DNA from 2 places in the Alteromonas sp. McT4-15 genome. Region 2 is predicted to be linked to the other one. Evidence: predicted binding sites of a transcription regulator. Region 2 holds the regulator's gene; the other holds the start of a gene.
What was found. Region 2 encodes FliA, which starts transcription of late flagellar genes. Its sites were predicted from a motif close to CTAAAGNTNNNNNNNNNNNNGCCGATA; they were not measured.
Positions count from the first base shown of each region.

Region 1: the regulator FliA is predicted to act here: its motif matches at 4,088-4,114, upstream of LHL20_RS07415 (HAMP domain-containing methyl-accepting chemotaxis protein).

Region 1 covers NZ_JAJALG010000007.1:13,020-22,081, forward strand. Annotated here, with positions in the region: gene lysC (lysine-sensitive aspartokinase 3) at 1-138, shown strand, start outside; gene LHL20_RS07410 (diguanylate cyclase) at 216-1,796, opposite strand; gene LHL20_RS07415 (HAMP domain-containing methyl-accepting chemotaxis protein) at 1,918-3,942, opposite strand; gene LHL20_RS07420 (symmetrical bis(5'-nucleosyl)-tetraphosphatase) at 4,216-5,043, opposite strand; gene apaG (Co2+/Mg2+ efflux protein ApaG) at 5,055-5,429, opposite strand; gene rsmA (16S rRNA (adenine(1518)-N(6)/adenine(1519)-N(6))-dimethyltransferase RsmA) at 5,437-6,264, opposite strand; gene pdxA (4-hydroxythreonine-4-phosphate dehydrogenase PdxA) at 6,261-7,247, opposite strand; gene surA (peptidylprolyl isomerase SurA) at 7,262-8,545, opposite strand; gene LHL20_RS07445 (LPS-assembly protein LptD) at 8,607-9,062, opposite strand, start outside.
Region 2 covers NZ_JAJALG010000003.1:46,872-55,933, reverse strand. Annotated here, with positions in the region: gene flhF (flagellar biosynthesis protein FlhF) at 1-1,154, shown strand, start outside; gene LHL20_RS03510 (MinD/ParA family protein) at 1,160-2,026, shown strand; gene LHL20_RS03505 (RNA polymerase sigma factor FliA) at 2,023-2,754, shown strand; gene cheY (chemotaxis response regulator CheY) at 2,791-3,174, shown strand; gene LHL20_RS03495 (protein phosphatase CheZ) at 3,209-3,964, shown strand; gene LHL20_RS03490 (chemotaxis protein CheA) at 3,977-6,214, shown strand; gene LHL20_RS03485 (protein-glutamate methylesterase/protein-glutamine glutaminase) at 6,241-7,371, shown strand; gene LHL20_RS03480 (ParA family protein) at 7,397-8,161, shown strand; gene LHL20_RS03475 (chemotaxis protein CheW) at 8,168-8,968, shown strand; gene LHL20_RS03470 (chemotaxis protein CheW) at 8,986-9,062, shown strand, end outside.

The sequences.
Region 1 (9,062 bases), on a different contig from region 2:
AAAATCTTATCTGCGGTGTCTGATTTCAATTTGCGTATGATTTGCTTTGGCGCAAACCCGCATAACCTGTCATTTCTGGTTAACGAAACAGATAGTGAAGACGTTGTAAGAAAGTTGCATAAAGCGCTTTTTGAATAGACCTACTTTATTGTTTTATTGAAAACGGCCAACCAATGTTGGCCGTTTTTTTATGCTTTGTAGCGTGCTCTGGTGTGCTAGGCACTGCACACCGTGTTTCTCCCCTTGGCTTTTGCTTGATAGAGTGCGCGGTCAGCATCGGCAAATAGTTCACTCTCGTTTAGTTGCTCGCCCGGGGCTTTAGCGGCAACGCCTACTGAGATAGTAATATAGTCAGAAATAGGAGACTTATCATGCGCATAATTAATATTCTCTACGTGTTTGCGAATATTGTCCGCGACGGTTTTGGCATCATTTAAGTTGGTGTTTTGCAATATAACGGTGAACTCTTCTCCTCCAAACCTAAACGCATGGTCGGTAGCCTCATGAAGTGACTGTTTAATACTTGAAGCAACTAGCTTCAGTGCTTCGTCTCCTTTTGCATGTCCGTAATAATCGTTGAACAGTTTAAAGTAGTCGATATCAATCACTAAAAGGCTAAGGGCGTTGTTCGTTGTGCTTGAACTATCTGCTAGTGTGGCTAGCCACTCGTCAAAGTAGCGCCTATTAGAAAGTCCTGTTAATGCATCTGTACGGCTTAACCCTTCGAGTATTTGATTTTTTTCATAAACCGCGTTTTGTTGTTTTTCAATAAGTGAGAGCAGGTTATTCAATCGGGTGCCGAGTTGATGTACTTCGTTGTCACCATCTGGTTTACAGCGAAGCGAGAAGTCTTGCTCGTCTTGGGCACGCTGAACCAGACTCAGCAATTCATAGACGGGGTTGATGAGTTTTCTATTAATAAAGCCGTAGAACACAATCAAAGATAGCACCGACACAAGTGCTCCTCCTAATAGGCTTCCATCTACAATTACGTGTTTATCCGGCCCCTTGGGACGGGCGATTGATATAGCGAATAGTGTTTGCCCTTGTTGTGATTCGAAACGCACGTATAGACGAGGCAGTGTTGCCGTGCCAGTTGGTGTTGAAATACCATCTACATTTAGCGCATCGAAGGAAGTACTTTGCGAAATAGCCTGTGGTGCTAGTGAATCAATAGCATGAAAGGTAATGTCACCAGTAATATTAGGCGTGATCTTTTCAATGAAACCTTGGTCAATTCGTTGTAAAACAACAGCGGTTCCATTGGAGTCACCCTGTTCATCGGAAGGAAGTATTTTACTTGCGATAAGTGCCACAGGGGTATCTCTAAACATTGAAAACACAGTATGAACCGTGCTCTGTCGTTCAACAGCGTCGAAAATGCCACTTGTAGTGACGGCCTGACTAATCTCATCAAGGGTAAGAGTGGATTGAAACACCTCAGCAGCAACGACATTATTTTGCTTGTCAAAGAAAAGCCATCCATCAATGCCTAACGTGGTATAGCTGGTAGGTAAAAAGTAGGTCTTCGCTAGCCAGTTCACATCTTTTGTCGCAATGGCGTTATACGTAGAGTCCCACACGGCATTGTCGTACACCAAGTTTTCAAGTGCCCTAAGTTCTTGCTGAACTTCTGATGCAACCCGCTGCAGCTCATAAAAGTCGTGTTTCTCAGAAAGGGCTTTTAGCTGTGGGTAAGTCACAAATGCGCGTATACACAATTGCACAGCAACAAAGGTAGTGATCACAATGACTACCCCAAAAACTAATTGAGAACGAAGCGACCGAGTACTCAAAATATCCCCCTCGACAAACACTTCTTACAGTATAGCCAACCTATTAGGTTTCGCCGGGGAACAAAAAAGGGCTCCTTGCGGAGCCCTTTCATTACATACTTTTTATCGAGTTTACGGGTATTTACACCTTAAACTGACGAATTGATTGTTGCAGTTCTTCCGCTAATCTTGCCACTTCGTGGCTAGACTCAGACGTTTGTTGTGCACCAGCGGTAGTCTCTTCTGCAATGCCTACTATAGTTTCAAGCTTCTCACTGATTTCTTGCGATACCGTATTTTGTTCACGGGCCGACTGCTCAATTTGAGAACTTACATCGTGCGCTTTATGCACCGCATCAGAAATAATGTCCAGAGCCTGTGTTGCACGTTCAGTTTGCGCCACACAGGCTGCGGTTTGCTCTTTACCTTGATTCATAACCGCAACAGCGCGTTCAGCGCCAGCTTGTAGAACCTCAATCATGGCGTTGATTTCTTGGGTAGATTCTTGAGTACGGCTTGCAAGGGTTCTTACCTCGTCAGCTACAACCGCAAAACCACGACCTTGCTCACCAGCACGCGCCGCCTCAATTGCTGCGTTAAGTGCAAGTAAGTTAGTTTGGTCTGCAACACCGCGAATAACGTCAAGAATGCCGCCTATACTTGCGCTATCTTGATGAAGCTTATTAATAACGTCTGCTGCGTCTTGAACGTCTTTAGCCAAAATTTCGATAGTATTTTTGTTTTCTATTGAAATTTGTCTGACATTTTCTGCCTCGGCATCCGCATGACGGATTTGACTAAGCGTATCTTCTGCATTTTGCACCACAAGTTGTGACGTGGAGTGCATTTCTGTTGTTGCTGTGGCCACTTGTCCAATTTGCGACTTTTGGTCTTGGATTGAATGCGTAGTTTGCGCGGTCACTGCTGAGGTTTGCTCTGATGCGGCAGCAAGCTGCTCTGCACGCACGTTAATAGCAGTGATCAACTCTTTCAAGTTACCAATTAGCTTATTACAGTTTCTGGCCAGCAGTCCAAACTCGTCTTGTGCTGAATCATCAAGGCGATGTGTTAAATCTCCAGACGATGCTACTGTCAGTAACTCATTAACGCGATAAAGCGGGCGAGTAATCGCGCGTACTGTTACAAACCCAATAAATGCAGCAATGGCAATTGAGAAAAGTACCACTAGCACAACAATGGTGTTACCTGTCGTGATGGTGCCGTTTACCTGTTCTTCTATATCGCTGGCCTTTCTGTCGGCTTCTGTTAACAGTTTTTCTAGCTCAATAATGCCCTGAGCGATATTCGCATCAGATGCGTTAAGCGCTTTTTCCGCATCATTTCGGCGCTCTAAGCGATCTACATGTAGCTGAACTACGCCATCACTTGCTTTAATCGCATTTACTGCACCGTTAACTAAATCGTTAATTTCATCCAGTGTTCCTGAGTCATCGCGGCCACCAGCGGTTTCAACCATTTCGCTTAGCTGGGTAACCACTTTTTCAACAACAAGGTCAACTTCATTACCCAAAGTTTGAGAGCGCACTATCGTTTGCGTTTTTACGTATTCGTTAGATACCGTAAGTAGGGATAACAGTGAAGACTCTAATTGACTGCCTACTTCGGCTGCTCTACGTAGACTAGCGTTGCTTTGAACAGCATCTAAGTCAGAAAAATCAAGAAGATATGTTGAAGCGTCATCTGCGTTATCTTCAGCGTCGCCTAAGCGGTCTTGAATTGTATTGCGAAGTCCCAAGTACTTTTCATGATTCTTATACATTTCTTCGACGTTTACGGTATACGCATCAAAAGATTGTCGAACTGAATTCAGCGTACTCTTTAACTGTGGTTGGTCATCGACAGCAAGGGCAAGTTTCTTGTACTCACTATCAAAGCTCTCTTTTGCGGCGTTAAACGAAGTGCGTTTTTTCTCAAGTCCATTGAGCTCTTCTTCAATATAACTCTCAAAAGTTAGCCGACCCATGTTCAGAAAGCTGGCTTTCAACGCGTTACTACCTGCAACGGTTGGAAGAGCGACATCGTTGACCTCTTCGGTCGCAGAGCCTATTGAATTGAGGTTATAAAGCGAAACAACACTGATTACGATCAGAAGTGCGCTGATCGCTACAAATCCCCCGATTACGCGCGTGGCTACGGTTATTTTCATCGGAACTCCTGGATGAGTGCATTTTTGTTCTTATCACTAACGATATTACCCCTCAACCTTATTAAAATACACCCAAATCAACACGAATGTGATTGTACTTTAGGGTGAAGGTTTAATACATCATCGTTACTATCACAAATAATTGTATCGGCTTCAGGGACTTAATGTTTACTTTATTTATGCTATTTGCACATAAATAGTTACTGGTTGTACCAGTTTAGGTCAAGTTTTTACTGTTCGTAAGCAAGTTTGCTTACTAAATGAAGCGTACGCTCATGCCGAAACGCTAATTACCTCATTTCTACCAAGCTCTAACATTGTCATGGATTGGCCCCATACATAACCGGTATCTAGACCAATAAATTGCGGGTTATTGGTTTGTCCTGCCAGCGCGGCCCAATGCCCAAAAACGACCTTTTCATTGTGGCGCAAATGCGTATTTTTATGTTCGAACCATGGAAGTAAGGTGCTGCTTGTACTATGCATTATGGCACTGGGATGTGCTTTGTTATCGAAATCTAGCGTCGAATTTTTGTGAACGAAACGCATTCTTGTGCAGGCGTTTACGATAAACCGCAGGCGTTCGCTACCTGTTAATTCCTCTGACCATTTATCAGGCTTGTTGCCGTACATTTCTGTTAGAAAGGTAGCGTATTGCGGGCGCTTGAGTACATCACTCACTTCGTCACTTAACGCAAGTAGCTTGTGCGTTGACCACATAGGATATAAGCCTGCATGAACGATGACTGTGTTGTTTGCTACTTTTTGGGCAAGAGGAAAGTGACGTAACCAATCCACAAGTTCCGGCAAATCTGGAGCACTGAGTAGCGGCGCGAGCTTATCCGATTTTTTCGCTTTGCGTATGTTATTTACAACGGCAAGTAAATGGAGGTCGTGATTCCCTAAAACACTGGAAAAACTGTTACCAAGAGATTTAAGAAAGCGCAATGTACTTAGAGAGTCTTCACCTCTAGCCACTAAATCGCCCACTGCGAAGAGTGAATCGGCATTGGGGTCAAAGCGCGCTTTATCCAGCACGCGACGCAGACCATCATAACAACCTTGAATATCACCAATGACGTACGTGTTGCCTTGCGACATGCGAAGCTACCTTAATGGAGAATACTGGGAATGGCTAAACGGAATACTGAAATTGGCACGCGGAAACGCTCGCCGTTTTCACGTTCCATTTCATAGTAGCCTTCCATATTTCCAACGGGTGTGTCAATGACCGCGCCACTGGTGTAATCAAAACTTTCACCTGCCTTTAATATCGGCTGTTTTCCAACAACACCGACCCCTTCCACTTCAGAGGTTTTACCGTTTGCGTCGGTTATACGCCAATAACGATTAATCAATTGAACTGTCTCGTTACTCTTATTCTCTATTGTGATGTGATAGGCAAACGCGTATTGCTTGGCGTCAGAAGGGAGGTGGTCAGGAAGGTGGCGAGTTTTCACTCGCACCTGAATATCGAGTTCTTCCATAGATGCCTTACTGCTCTTGCTGGCTCTCTTTAGCTGAAACTGCATTGGCAAGTGTGGCGAAATTGCCAAGAGACAGCACTTCTGCCCGACATGTTGGGTCGATACCTAATGCGCTTATTTCTTCTTCACTCAAGCAATCTTTCAAAGAGTTACGAATGGTTTTTCGGCGTTGGTTAAAGGCTTGTGCACAGACACGCTCAAGCGTATTTACCGAAACAACATCAACGGGTGGTGCACTGTGGGGAACTAATTTTACTACTGCCGAGTCTACCTTTGGTGCAGGCTTGAAAGCACCTGGCGGCACGTTAAGTACAGGAATGACATGACAGTAATATTGTGCCATAACCGATAAACGGCCATAGTTCTTTGAACCGGGCCCAGCAGCCAATCTATTCACCACTTCTTTTTGCAGCATAAAGTGCATGTCTTCAATACTGCTGGCGTGATCGAATAAATGAAACATTAAAGGCGTTGAGATGTTGTACGGCAAGTTACCAATCACGCGAAGCTTTTTGTCCTTAATCGGCATTTCTTTTAATAAGGCCGAAAAGTCCATTGTCATGGCATCTTGTTCAATAACGGTTAGCTTGTCACCATTGAAAGGGTGATGGCGCAACCGCTTAGCTAAGTCTCGGTCCAGTTCGATAACCGTTAAGGCGTCAACCTCTTCACATACCGGATCGGTTAGTGCACCAAGACCTGGGCCAATCTCGACTAAGTTTTGTTCGTTTTTGGGGCCAATTGCGGCAACAATTTTTCCAATCACATATTCATCGTGAAGAAAGTTTTGGCCAAATCGTTTTCTGGCCGTATGGCCTAAATGTGTTTTACTCATTGTTGATGTTGTGCAAGCTCAATGGCTTTTTCCAATGCTTTTCTAAAACTTCCAGCGTCAGCTTCTCCTGTACCTGCAAGGTCAAGGGCGGTGCCGTGATCTACTGAGGTACGAATGAAAGGCAAACCTAGAGTGATATTTACTGATGCGCCGAAGCCTTTGTATTTTAATACAGGTAGGCCTTGGTCGTGGTACATAGCCAGTACAACATCAGCATTTTCTAAATACTTCGGCTGAAAAATGGTATCGGCTGGCAAAGGCCCGGTAATATTCAAACCTTCAGCGCGTAACTCTTCCAGTGCCGGTATGATGGTATGAATTTCTTCCGTTCCAATATGTCCATCTTCACCAGCGTGAGGGTTTAGTCCACATACGTAAATGTGGGGCTCTTTAATACCGAATTTAAGTTTAAGATCGGTATTAATGATGTGAATCACTTTGTGTAATCGCTCACGAGTGATCGCTTTCGCCACGTACTCTAGCGGGATATGTGTTGTCGCAAGGGCAACGTTAAGTCCTTCCGTTGCTAGCAGCATAACCACATCGATAGTGTTAGATTGATAGGCGAAGAACTCGGTATGTCCGCTAAATGATACCCCTGCCTTGTTAATTATGCCTTTATGTACAGGGCCTGTAACAACTGCGTCAAAGTCTCCATCCATATTGGCTTGGCAGGCTTGTCGCAATGTCTCGACAACGTAAAGTCCATTTTCGCTATCAAGCGTACCTGCGATAACGTCTATAGATTTATCTATCTGCTTAATAAACAACGAACCCGCAGCTTGTACTTGCGGGTTATTGGCGTCGTATTCAATAAGGGTTAGCGGTAAACCTAGCCGTTCGGCCCTTGCCCTGAGCATGTCACCGTCGGCAAACACGACAAGCTGTGCTTGCCATGTCTCTTGGGCCAGTTTAATGATTAAATCTGGCCCTATTCCAGCCGGCTCTCCCGGCGTAATTGCTATTTTAATTGGTGTACTCATGTATCACTTAATGTTTATGAATCTACAACTTCAACATATGCCGCATCGCGCATTTCGCGAAGCCAGTTTTCGGTTTCTTCGGCAAATTTACGGTTGAAGATTAACTGAGATGCTTTTTCTTCTTTGCGCTTGTCTGTTGCATCATCAACTCGACGATCGATAAGTTGAATTAAGTGCCAGCCAAACGTTGAACGAACCGGATCGCTAAACTCACCTGGCTCAAGTTGTGCCAACGCTTCTTTAAATGCCGGTGTGTAGTTCTCTGGATCTGACCAGCCTAATTCACCACCGCGCAGTGCAGAACCAGGATCTTCAGAATATTCTTTTGCCAATTCAGCAAAGTCAGACTCACCACTCTCAACTTCTTCTCTAAAGCGAATTAGCATCGATTTGGCTTTGTCTTCACTAAGAATAATAGACGGTTTTACCAAGATATGGCGTGAGTTAACTTCTTCTACCGTAATTTTTTCAATTCCACGGGTATCAAGTACTTTTAGAATGTGAAAGCCAGCGCCGCTTCGAATTGGACCAACCAATACGTCTTTGTCTTTACCCTGAATTGCTTCTGCAAATAGGGTAGGCATAGCATTGATGTTCATCCATCCCATGTCACCACCTTCAAGTGCTTCGTTACCTGAAGAAGATGCGATGGCTATTTTAGCAAAGTCTGAACCAGACTCCAAAAGTGCAATAACTTTGTCAGCGCGTTCACGTGCCGCCTGAATGTCTTCGTCTGTTGGCTCCGTTGGAAATCCAATAAGGATGTGACCAAGACGATATTCCGCTTGCTCGGCACCTTGCTGTTCCATAAGTTCTATCAAGGTGTTTATTTCTTGAGGTGTGATATAAACACGGCGGCGCACATTAGCGCGGCGAACTTCACCCATGATAATTTCTTCGCGGATATCTTCGCGATAATCTTCATAAGCAATGCCTTGAAGTGCTATTGATTCGCGAAGTTGCTCAATAGTAGCATTTTGACTCGCCGCGATATTCCCAATCGTTTGCTCTAATTGAGGGTCACTGATTTGAATACCCATGCGTTCAGCCATTTGAAGCTGAAGGCTTTTTGTAATGAGTCGTTCAATGGCCTGTGTGCGAAGTGCGCGATCAGAGGGGAGCTGCTGGCCATTCGCCTCGGCGTTTCTTTTTACTTCCTGCACAAGGGCTTCGATCTCGCTTTCAAGTACCACGCCTTGGTCAACAATTACCGCTACGCGGTCTAGCATAACTTCTTGCGCAATGCTGTTAAATGAGAGTAGGGCACCTAACATCAATGCTCGGATAATGAACTTCATACACACTCTTTTATTATTGGTTAATTACACTTGTGCACACTTGCGTATGCTCAACTGCGGGTTAATTTAAACTATAAGGCTGGCGATAGCCAAACATACCGTCTTTTAGCATGCTTCTACGGGTTCCTGAAGAACCTATACCTTTAAAGATAAACTGAAGCGACACACCAGAGTCAAAGTCGTCTGTGGTTTGCTCGCCACGGGCATTGAATCGATTATTCAAGCTTCTTTGAGCAACTAAGCGAATTGCCCAGCAGCACGATTCATATTGAATACCGGTATATGTTTCAACACTGCGATGGCGCTCTAAATCACGATAGGTTCTGCCTACCCACTGCCAGTTCTCAGAAATAGGCCAACTTGCAGAAATACCAATTTGATCAATGGTTTCGCCACTTAAGTCGCGTACATAACGGTGGCTGACTTGGATAAAGCGCGCGTCATCTTTTCTGTACTCTACCCCAAGACTGCTCAAGTCGACTTTGTCAGTATCTGTTGTTACCTGAACGTCAGTATG
Region 2 (9,062 bases):
AAGCGCTACTTGAAAAGCAACATGGTTCAAGCACTCAGCCGCATAGCCAAAAAGATACCTCTGCCAATGCGCAGCATGCCAATGAAATTGCATCGCACCTTAACTTTTCTGATGACTTTATTGATGAAGTTGAAGCTGCTCAGCCTCAACCTCAATCCCGTGCGAGCCGCTATGAGCAAGCAGATGCGTTTCCTTCACATCAAGCGTCAAGCATAGATGAAACTGCGCCTAATCAATCAGACGAACTTGCACAAATCAAAGAAGAGCTCGCCTCGCTAAGAAACGTCTTGCAATATCAGGTGGCTGATTTGATGGAAGCGAAGAATAAGCGTCAAAAACCCGTTCATCAATATCTGATAACGCGTTTAACCGATATGGGCTTAAGTCACGCGCTTGCAACTCAGCTAATAAATTACACGCCTGCTCACTATAATGAGCGCGAAGCATGGGTTTACCTTCTTAACCTATTGGCTAATCGCATAAATGTAACAGGTAACGATATACTTACCGCACAAGGTGCTGTTGCATTGGTGGGTCCTACTGGAACGGGAAAAACAACCACGGTAGCAAAATTGGCTGCGCGATATGCCCAGAAGTATGGCCCAGAATCAGTGGCAATGATCACCATTGATACGTACAGAATAGCTGCGTTTGAACAACTGGCTACTTACGGAAAGATAATTGGCTGTACAGTAAGAAAAGCACAAACCAGCGAAGAGTTAGCAGATTTACTTTTCCAACTGCGTCACAAGCGTCTAGTATTGATTGATACAGCAGGGTTTAGTCAGCGAGATAGCCGTTTGATTAAACAAATTAAGCAATTTGACAATGGTCAAATGCCACAAGTGAAAAAATATTTGGTAGCGCAGGCAAATACACAATATCCTGCACTGCAGAGAATAATTAAAGCGTATGATGAAATTGAACTAAGTGGCTGTATTTTCACAAAGTTAGATGAGTGCTACTCTTTAGGAGAGGTGCTTAGTGCTGCAGTTGAGTACCAGTTACCGGTTAGTTATGTCACCGATGGGCAAAAAGTACCAGAAGACATTAAGATTGCAGAAGCAAAATCTTTGGTTTCTGCTGCTGCAAAGCTTTATAAAAAGTACGGTTTGAATCATACTAGTAGTAACAACGCCATTAAAACAGCATAAGCAGTATGATTGACGACCAAGCGAGTAGCTTAAGAAAAATGAAGCAATCAAGGTTAATCAAAGTTATTGCCGTCACCGGAGGTAAAGGTGGCGTCGGTAAAACAAATATTACACTAAACACCGCCATTGCTATGGCTAAGCAGGGTAAGCGTGTAATGGTTCTCGATGCAGACTTAGGTCTGGCTAATGTCGATGTGATGTTAGGTCTTCGCGTCGAGAAAAATCTTTCTCACGTATTATCGGGTGAATGCACGCTTGATGAAGTACTCGTCACTGGTCCGCATGGGATCAAGATTGCGCCAGCGACATCGGGTACACAGTCAATGGCAGAGTTATCACCTACTCAGCATGCGGGTTTAATTCGCGCCTTTAGTGAATTACGTTCACAAATTGATGTTCTCATCGTCGATACCGCAGCGGGTATCTCAGACATGGTATTAAGCTTTTCTAAAGCGTCACAGGATATTATGGTGGTAGTGTGCGACGAACCTACATCATTAACTGACGCTTACGCCTTAATCAAAATTTTGAATCGCGAACACGGCGTGTTTCGATTTAAAGTGGTCGCCAATATGGTACGCGATGTGCGAGAAGGGCAAGAGCTATTTAGTAAATTAAGCAAAGTAACAGGTCGATTTTTGGATGTTGCACTAGAATTAGTGGCAACTGTCCCGTTTGATGAAAATATTCGTAAAGCGGTACGCAAACAAACCGCTATCGTCGATGCCTACCCAGGTTCGCCTGCTGCCGTTGCAATTACTCAACTGGCTAATAAGGCATTGTCGTGGCCAATCCCGGCTCAGCCAGGTGGTCATTTAGAGTTTTTTATTGAACAGTTGGTTGCAGAAAAAGCAGTAGGAAATCAGCGTTGAATAGCAAGGCAGCAGCTTATCAACAACAAACCGATAAGTCGCAGTTAGTCGAACGACATGCGCCTTTGGTTAAACGTATCGCTCATCACTTGATGGCGCGTTTGCCCGCTAGTGTACTTGTTGACGATTTAATTCAATCAGGCATGATTGGTTTATTAGAAGCTGCTCGAAATTTTGACGGCTCGAAAGGTGCGAGCTTTGAAACCTTTGCGGGTATTCGTATCCGCGGTGCTATGCTAGACGAGATTCGTAAAGGCGATTGGACACCGCGGTCAGTGCATCGCAACGGTCGCGCGATAACGGAAGCCATTTCGCAAGTAGAAGGCGAGACTGGTCGCGATGCCAGAGATTCTGATATTGCTGCTAAACTCAATGTGAGTTTGCAGGACTATCATCAAATGTTGAATGAAGTAAATGCTGGTAAGTTGGTTGGCATTGAAGATTTAGGTGTGTCTGAGGACGTTATTTCGACTGAACAAAATCGGGGTAGCGACGCACCACTTGAAGACTTGATGCAAGGTGCTTTCCAAAAGGCGTTAGCCCATGCGATTACAACATTACCTGAACGAGAAGCTATCGTGCTTTCTTTATACTATGATGAAGAGCTAAACCTACGAGAAATAGGTGAAGTACTTGATGTTAGTGAATCGAGAGTAAGCCAAATTCACAGTCAGGCCATGTTAAAACTCAAATCACGAATGAAGTCGTGGCAAGCTGACGAAGAATAGATATTAATAACAATTAACCCCTCACTGGAGGCTATTTTGGATAAAAGTATGAAAATTCTCGTGGTTGACGATTTTTCTACCATGAGACGTATCATCAAAAACCTACTTAAAGACTTGGGTTTCTCCAACATCCAGGAAGCGGATGACGGAAGTACGGCGTTGCCAATGCTACAGCAAGGCGACTTTGACTTTGTCGTTACCGATTGGAATATGCCAGGTATGCAAGGAATTGACTTGCTTCGTGCTATTCGTGCCGACGATAAACTGAAGCATTTACCTGTACTAATGGTTACTGCTGAAGCCAAGAAAGAACAAATTGTTGCGGCAGCGCAAGCCGGCGTGAACGGCTATGTGGTTAAGCCTTTCACTGCAGCAACATTAAAAGAAAAATTGGATAAAATTTTCGAACGTTTAGGTTGATCCAGACGCTCACCAGAGAAACGAGGTTTACTGGATGTCATCAAATGTAAACGTTCCGATTACATTGGAAGAAGCTAGACAACTTGTCGCCTATCTTGAAGAGGGTGATAACGCTTCGGCCAGTGCACTACTTGAAGCAGCCTCAATGAAGGAAAATGTTGAGCTGTTTGCAGAAGTGGGAAAACTGACGCGTCAACTTCATGACGCGCTCAATAATTTTCAGATTGACGATCGCATTAAGAATCTTGCGACCGAAGATATGCCTGATGCACAGTCTCGTCTGACATACGTCATTGAAGAAACTGAAAAAGCTGCTAATACTACTATGGATGCAGTGGAAGCGAGCATGCCAATTGCAGAAACGCTCGCTGAGCGCATCGAGAAAGTGATGCCTGAGTGGAAAAAGCTAATGAACCGCCAAATTGAACTAGGCGAGTTCAAAGCGCTTTGTGCAGATTTAGATAATTTACTTGAAGAAAGCGCAGAGCAATCAACTAAGCTCACACAGTTACTGACAGAAGTATTGATGGCACAGGGTTATCAAGATTTAACTGGTCAGGTAATTCGCCGCGTTATCGACTTGGTAAAAGAAGTCGAGGACAGCCTAGTAAACATGTTAACCATGTTTGGCGAGCGCGACGGTTCAGAACATTCTAAACCTTCTAGCGTTAAGGCCGATAAAAATGATGGTGTACAAGCGGAAGGCCCAATTATCGACGCGGAAAACCGCGATGATGTTGTTTCTGGCCAAGATGATGTAGATGATCTTTTGTCTAGCTTAGGTTTTTAGGGGAGCGGGCGCATGTCGTTTGATGTTGACGAGGATATATTACAGGACTTTCTAGTAGAAGCTGGAGAGATACTTGAACAATTACAAGAACAGCTCGTTGATCTTGAGAACAATCCAGAAGACGCGGATTTGCTGAACGCAATTTTCCGCGGCTACCATACTGTTAAAGGCGGAGCAGGGTTTCTATCCCTGACTGAGTTGGTTGAAATATGCCACGGGGCCGAAAACGTTTTCGATGTTATGCGAAACGGGCAACGTACACTCACGCCGGAGTTAATGGATATTATTTTGCAGGCCACCGACGTGGTGGTAGAGATGTTTGAACGTGTTAAAGCGCGTGATCCTCTAGAACCTGCAGATGCACATCTTGTCGACTTGTTACACAAACTAAGTCGCCCAGAATCTCCTGACGAAAATATCTTTGGCGATACTGCACCAAGTGCAGCTCAGCCTGCAGAGTTTGAGGATGAGCCTGAACTTGTTATTGAAGAGTCAGAGCCTACATCGTCGTCAAGTGACGGTGGTGGCATTGATGAAATCACCGAAGATGAATTCGAAGCCTTGCTAGATGAACTTCATGGTTCAAGTGCTCCCGGTCAGTCTGCACCTAAGGCAGCAGCGCCAGCAAAAGCCGCTGAACCTGCACCAAGCGCAGGCGGTGATAGCGATGACATCACCGATGAAGAATTCGAAGCGCTTCTTGACGATTTACACGGTAAAGGTCAATTTGGCAGTAGCGAAGATGCAGCACCTGCATCAGCTCCTGCGCCAACAGCACCGGTATCTGCATCAAGCGATGAAGAAATTACTGACGATGAGTTTGAAGCGCTACTTGATCAATTGCATGGTTCGGGGCAAGGTCCTACCAAACAATCGTCAACGCCCGCTGAGCCAGTGGTAGATAAAGCGGCTACCGAAGCGATTAACAAAGCGAAAAGCGAAGCGCCAGCAGCACCTAAGGCTAGTCCAGCGCCGCAAAAGGCTGCAGCAGCCGCTCCTGCTCCAGCGCCTGCTGGGGCAGCGAAGAAAGAAGCACCTAAAAAAGACGATAAAAAAGCCGCACCAGCAGCACCTCCGGCTGAGACTACAGTGCGTGTTGACACCAAACGCTTAGATCAGATTATGAATATGGTCGGCGAGTTGGTATTGGTTCGAAATCGCCTTATTAGTTTGGGTATTAATAGCAATGACGAAAGTATGTCGAAAGCTATTGCTAACCTTGATGTTGTAACAGGCGACTTGCAAGGCGCGGTAATGAAAACCCGCATGCAGCCAATCAAAAAGGTATTTGGTCGATTCCCCCGCGTTGTACGCGACCTCGCTCGAAGCCTCAAGAAAGAAATTACCCTTGAGTTGGTTGGTGAAGAAACCGATCTAGATAAGAACTTGGTTGAAGCATTGGCCGATCCGTTGGTTCACTTGGTGAGAAACTCAGTGGACCATGGTATTGAAATGCCTGATGACCGCGCAGCGGCCGGTAAACCGCGCATGGGGACGGTTCAGCTGTCTGCATCACAAGAAGGCGATCACATCCTTCTTACTATCGAAGACGATGGTAAAGGTATGGATCCCGAAAAGCTTAAAGAAATTGCGATAAGCCGCGGTGTGCTTGATGCAGATGCTGCAGCTCGTATGTCAGACGTGGAAGCTTTTAATCTTATCTTTGCCCCTGGGTTCTCAACGAAAACTGAAATTAGCGATATTTCGGGCCGTGGTGTGGGTATGGATGTGGTTAAAACCAAGATTAACCAACTAAACGGTACCGTTAATATCGACTCGCAGCTTGGTAAAGGTACGCGATTAGACATCAAAGTACCGCTTACTCTAGCCATACTTCCAACATTAATGATTGTCGTAGGCAAACAAACCTTTGCGTTACCGCTTGGTGCAGTGAATGAAATCATTAACATGGACATCAAGAAAACCAATACGGTTGATGGTCAGCTGACGATGATTGTCCGCTCCAAAGCTATTCCGCTGTTCTTCCTTGGAGAATGGCTGATTCGTGGTCCTAAGAACATCGATAAAGAAAAAGGACACGTTGTTGTGGTACAGATTGGAACGCAGCAAGTCGGCTTTGTGGTTGATGCATTAATTGGTCAAGAAGAAGTGGTTATTAAGCCGTTAGATGCGCTCTTACAGGGCACGCCGGGTATGGCTGGTGCGACAATAACATCTGATGGTGGTATTGCACTTATTTTGGATATACCGAGTCTACTGAAGCGTTACGCCCGTAAGCCCATAAAGTAGGGCTGTAATAATAGGAAAAGTAATCCATGGTCTTTAAAGTCCTGGTCGTGGACGACTCTACTTTCTATCGACGTCGAGTGAAAGAAATTCTCGATGCCGATAGAGAGTTGGAAGTAGTAGGCGAAGCGAGAAATGGGCGAGATGCGCTCGAGAAGTTAGAAACCCTCACTCCAGACGTAATAACAATGGACGTGGAAATGCCGATCATGGATGGAATTTCTGCGGTAAAAGCCATTATGGAGAAGCGTCCAACTCCTATACTGATGTTTTCCTCGCTAACCCATCATGGCGCGCAAGCCACACTTGATGCGTTAGAAGCGGGGGCACTCGATTTTCTGCCAAAGAAATTTGAAGACATCGCGCAAGATCGAAAAGATGCGACACGTTTATTGTGTACAAAAGTTCGTCTTATTGCGCGACGCGGTGTTGGTCTTAAACGCCCTGTTATGCGCTCTGTAGAAACAAGACGCCTTCCAGAAAATGCGCCTAAACCGGCTTTTTTTAGAAGTTCAGGTTTGTTGTCTGGCCGTAAAGACGCGGCAAAACAGCCAACGGTGTCTTCGGTAAGGCCAAGCGGCAAGCACTATAAGTGCTTAGCAATAGGTGCATCAACTGGAGGGCCTGTCGCGTTACAGAAGGTATTGTCGCCGCTACCTGCAGACTTCCCTTATCCAATTGTCCTTGTTCAGCATATGCCGGGTACATTCACGTCTGCGTTTGCTCAGCGTTTAGATTCCAATTGCAAAATAAGTGTAAAAGAAGCCGAAACTGGCGATGTACTTAAACCGGGACACGCGTACTTAGCGCCGGGTGGCAAGCAAATGATCATTGAATCTGCCGGTGTAAACAAAACGATTACCATTGTCGAAGCCAGTGCTGCCGATAAAGTAAGTTACAAACCCAGTGTTGACTTAACGTTTAGCTCAATTGCTCGCGCTTATGGCGGTGATGTACTTGGCGTAATATTAACAGGCATGGGCGCAGACGGAAGAGAAGGCTGTCGCACGCTTAAAGGTTTAGGGGCGACCATTTGGGCGCAGGATCAAGATTCTTGTGTCGTATATGGCATGCCTCAAGCTGTGGCGGTAGAAAATATATCGTCTAAGAGTATCAATATCGACGATATAAGTAGCTGTATACAATCTGAAATGCGCTAGACAAGCGTGTAATGGAATAATAGACATGAAAGTGTGGACGGTAGCAAATCAAAAAGGCGGCGTAGGTAAAACAACCACTACGGTAAGCCTTGGAGGGTTGCTTGCGCAAAAAGGCAAGCGGGTATTGATGATCGATACCGACCCTCATGCTTCCTTAAGCTATTACTTTGGTATCGACGCTGAAGCTTCAAGTCATTCTGTTTACGATATTTTTATTAAATCTAATAACATAACCGCCGATAACGTAATGGACTGTTTAAGTCCTACGAAAATCGACAATCTTTATGTCTTACCTGCAACCATGGCCCTAGCTACGCTTGATAGAACCATGGGGAGCGAGCAGGGAATGGGGCTAGTGTTGAAAAAAGCACTCGCTAAAATAGAGAACGAATTTGACGTAGCCATTATAGATTGCCCTCCAGTGTTAGGGGTCTTGATGGTGAATGCGTTGGCGGCTTGTCATAAGGTAATAGTGCCAACGCAGACCGAGTACCTTGCATTAAAGGGGCTCGATAGAATGATACGCACGATGGAAATAATGGGGCGTTCACTAGATAAAACGTTTGATACCATTATCATTCCAACGATGTTTGATAAGCGCACCAACGCGGCTTTGGCATCAAGAAAACGGTTGATGAATGATTATGGCGAGCGGGTTTGGCATGGTGTTATTCCTGTTGATACTCATTTCAGAGATGCAAGCTTAGTTCAGTTGCCAATTTCGGCGGCGTATCCCAAGACGCGCGGTGTATCGGCTTATGCAAAATTATTAAAAGTGCTGGAGAAGTAACAAAGAATGACCAAGCAATCGCCTTTTGCCCGTGAAGACGTCATGGAGGCATATCTTGATAGCCTACTAAAAGAGCCAGAAACACCGGAAGATGTTACTGCGCGTACGGCTAGATTGCTTGAGCAAGCATCCCAAAAAATGGCCGAAGAGGCATTAAGCGCTACCACGCGCTTTCATACAGTGGATGACGAGCAAGAGAAAATTGTACAAGACGTTACCTCATTTTTAGCGGAACCAGAACAAGAAAGTAGCCACAGTGATGAGCAAGTTCCCGTCACTGAAACGCGTTCTCAAGAAGACGAAAAGGCGGGCGAATATGTAGCGCCTGCAAAAATACCACTAAAGGATAGTCTCGGTTCTCATTTCCAAGCGTTATTCTTTGAGGTTGCAGGTTTAACATTAGCAGTACCTTTGACTACACTTGGAGGTATTCATCAGATTGAAAAAATTGGCCCATTATTCGGCAAGCCTGATTGGTTTATGGGTGTAATGTTGTACAGAGAGTCTAAACTGAATGTTGTTGACTCAGCAAAATGGGTAATGCCAGAAAAATATGACGAAAACCTCGCACAATCGCTAAACTACCGATATCTTATAATGTTAGGTGAGAGTGCGTGGGGATTAGCGAGTGAAAAGCTCGTTAATACGGTCAGTTTAACAAGTGATGACGTTAAATGGCGCGAGTCCACAGGTAAGCGTCCTTGGTTAGCCGGGATGGTTAAAGAAAAAATGTGCGCGTTAATTGACGTTGAAGAATTAATATCTATGCTTAACAAAGGCTTAGGCAGTAACGACCAGACGCCATAGTATTGGGAGCCAGGTTCATGAGCGACAAAAGTACAAATAACAATGCCACTGACAGCAACGACGAAGTCCTTCAATGGGTAACGTATCGCTTAGG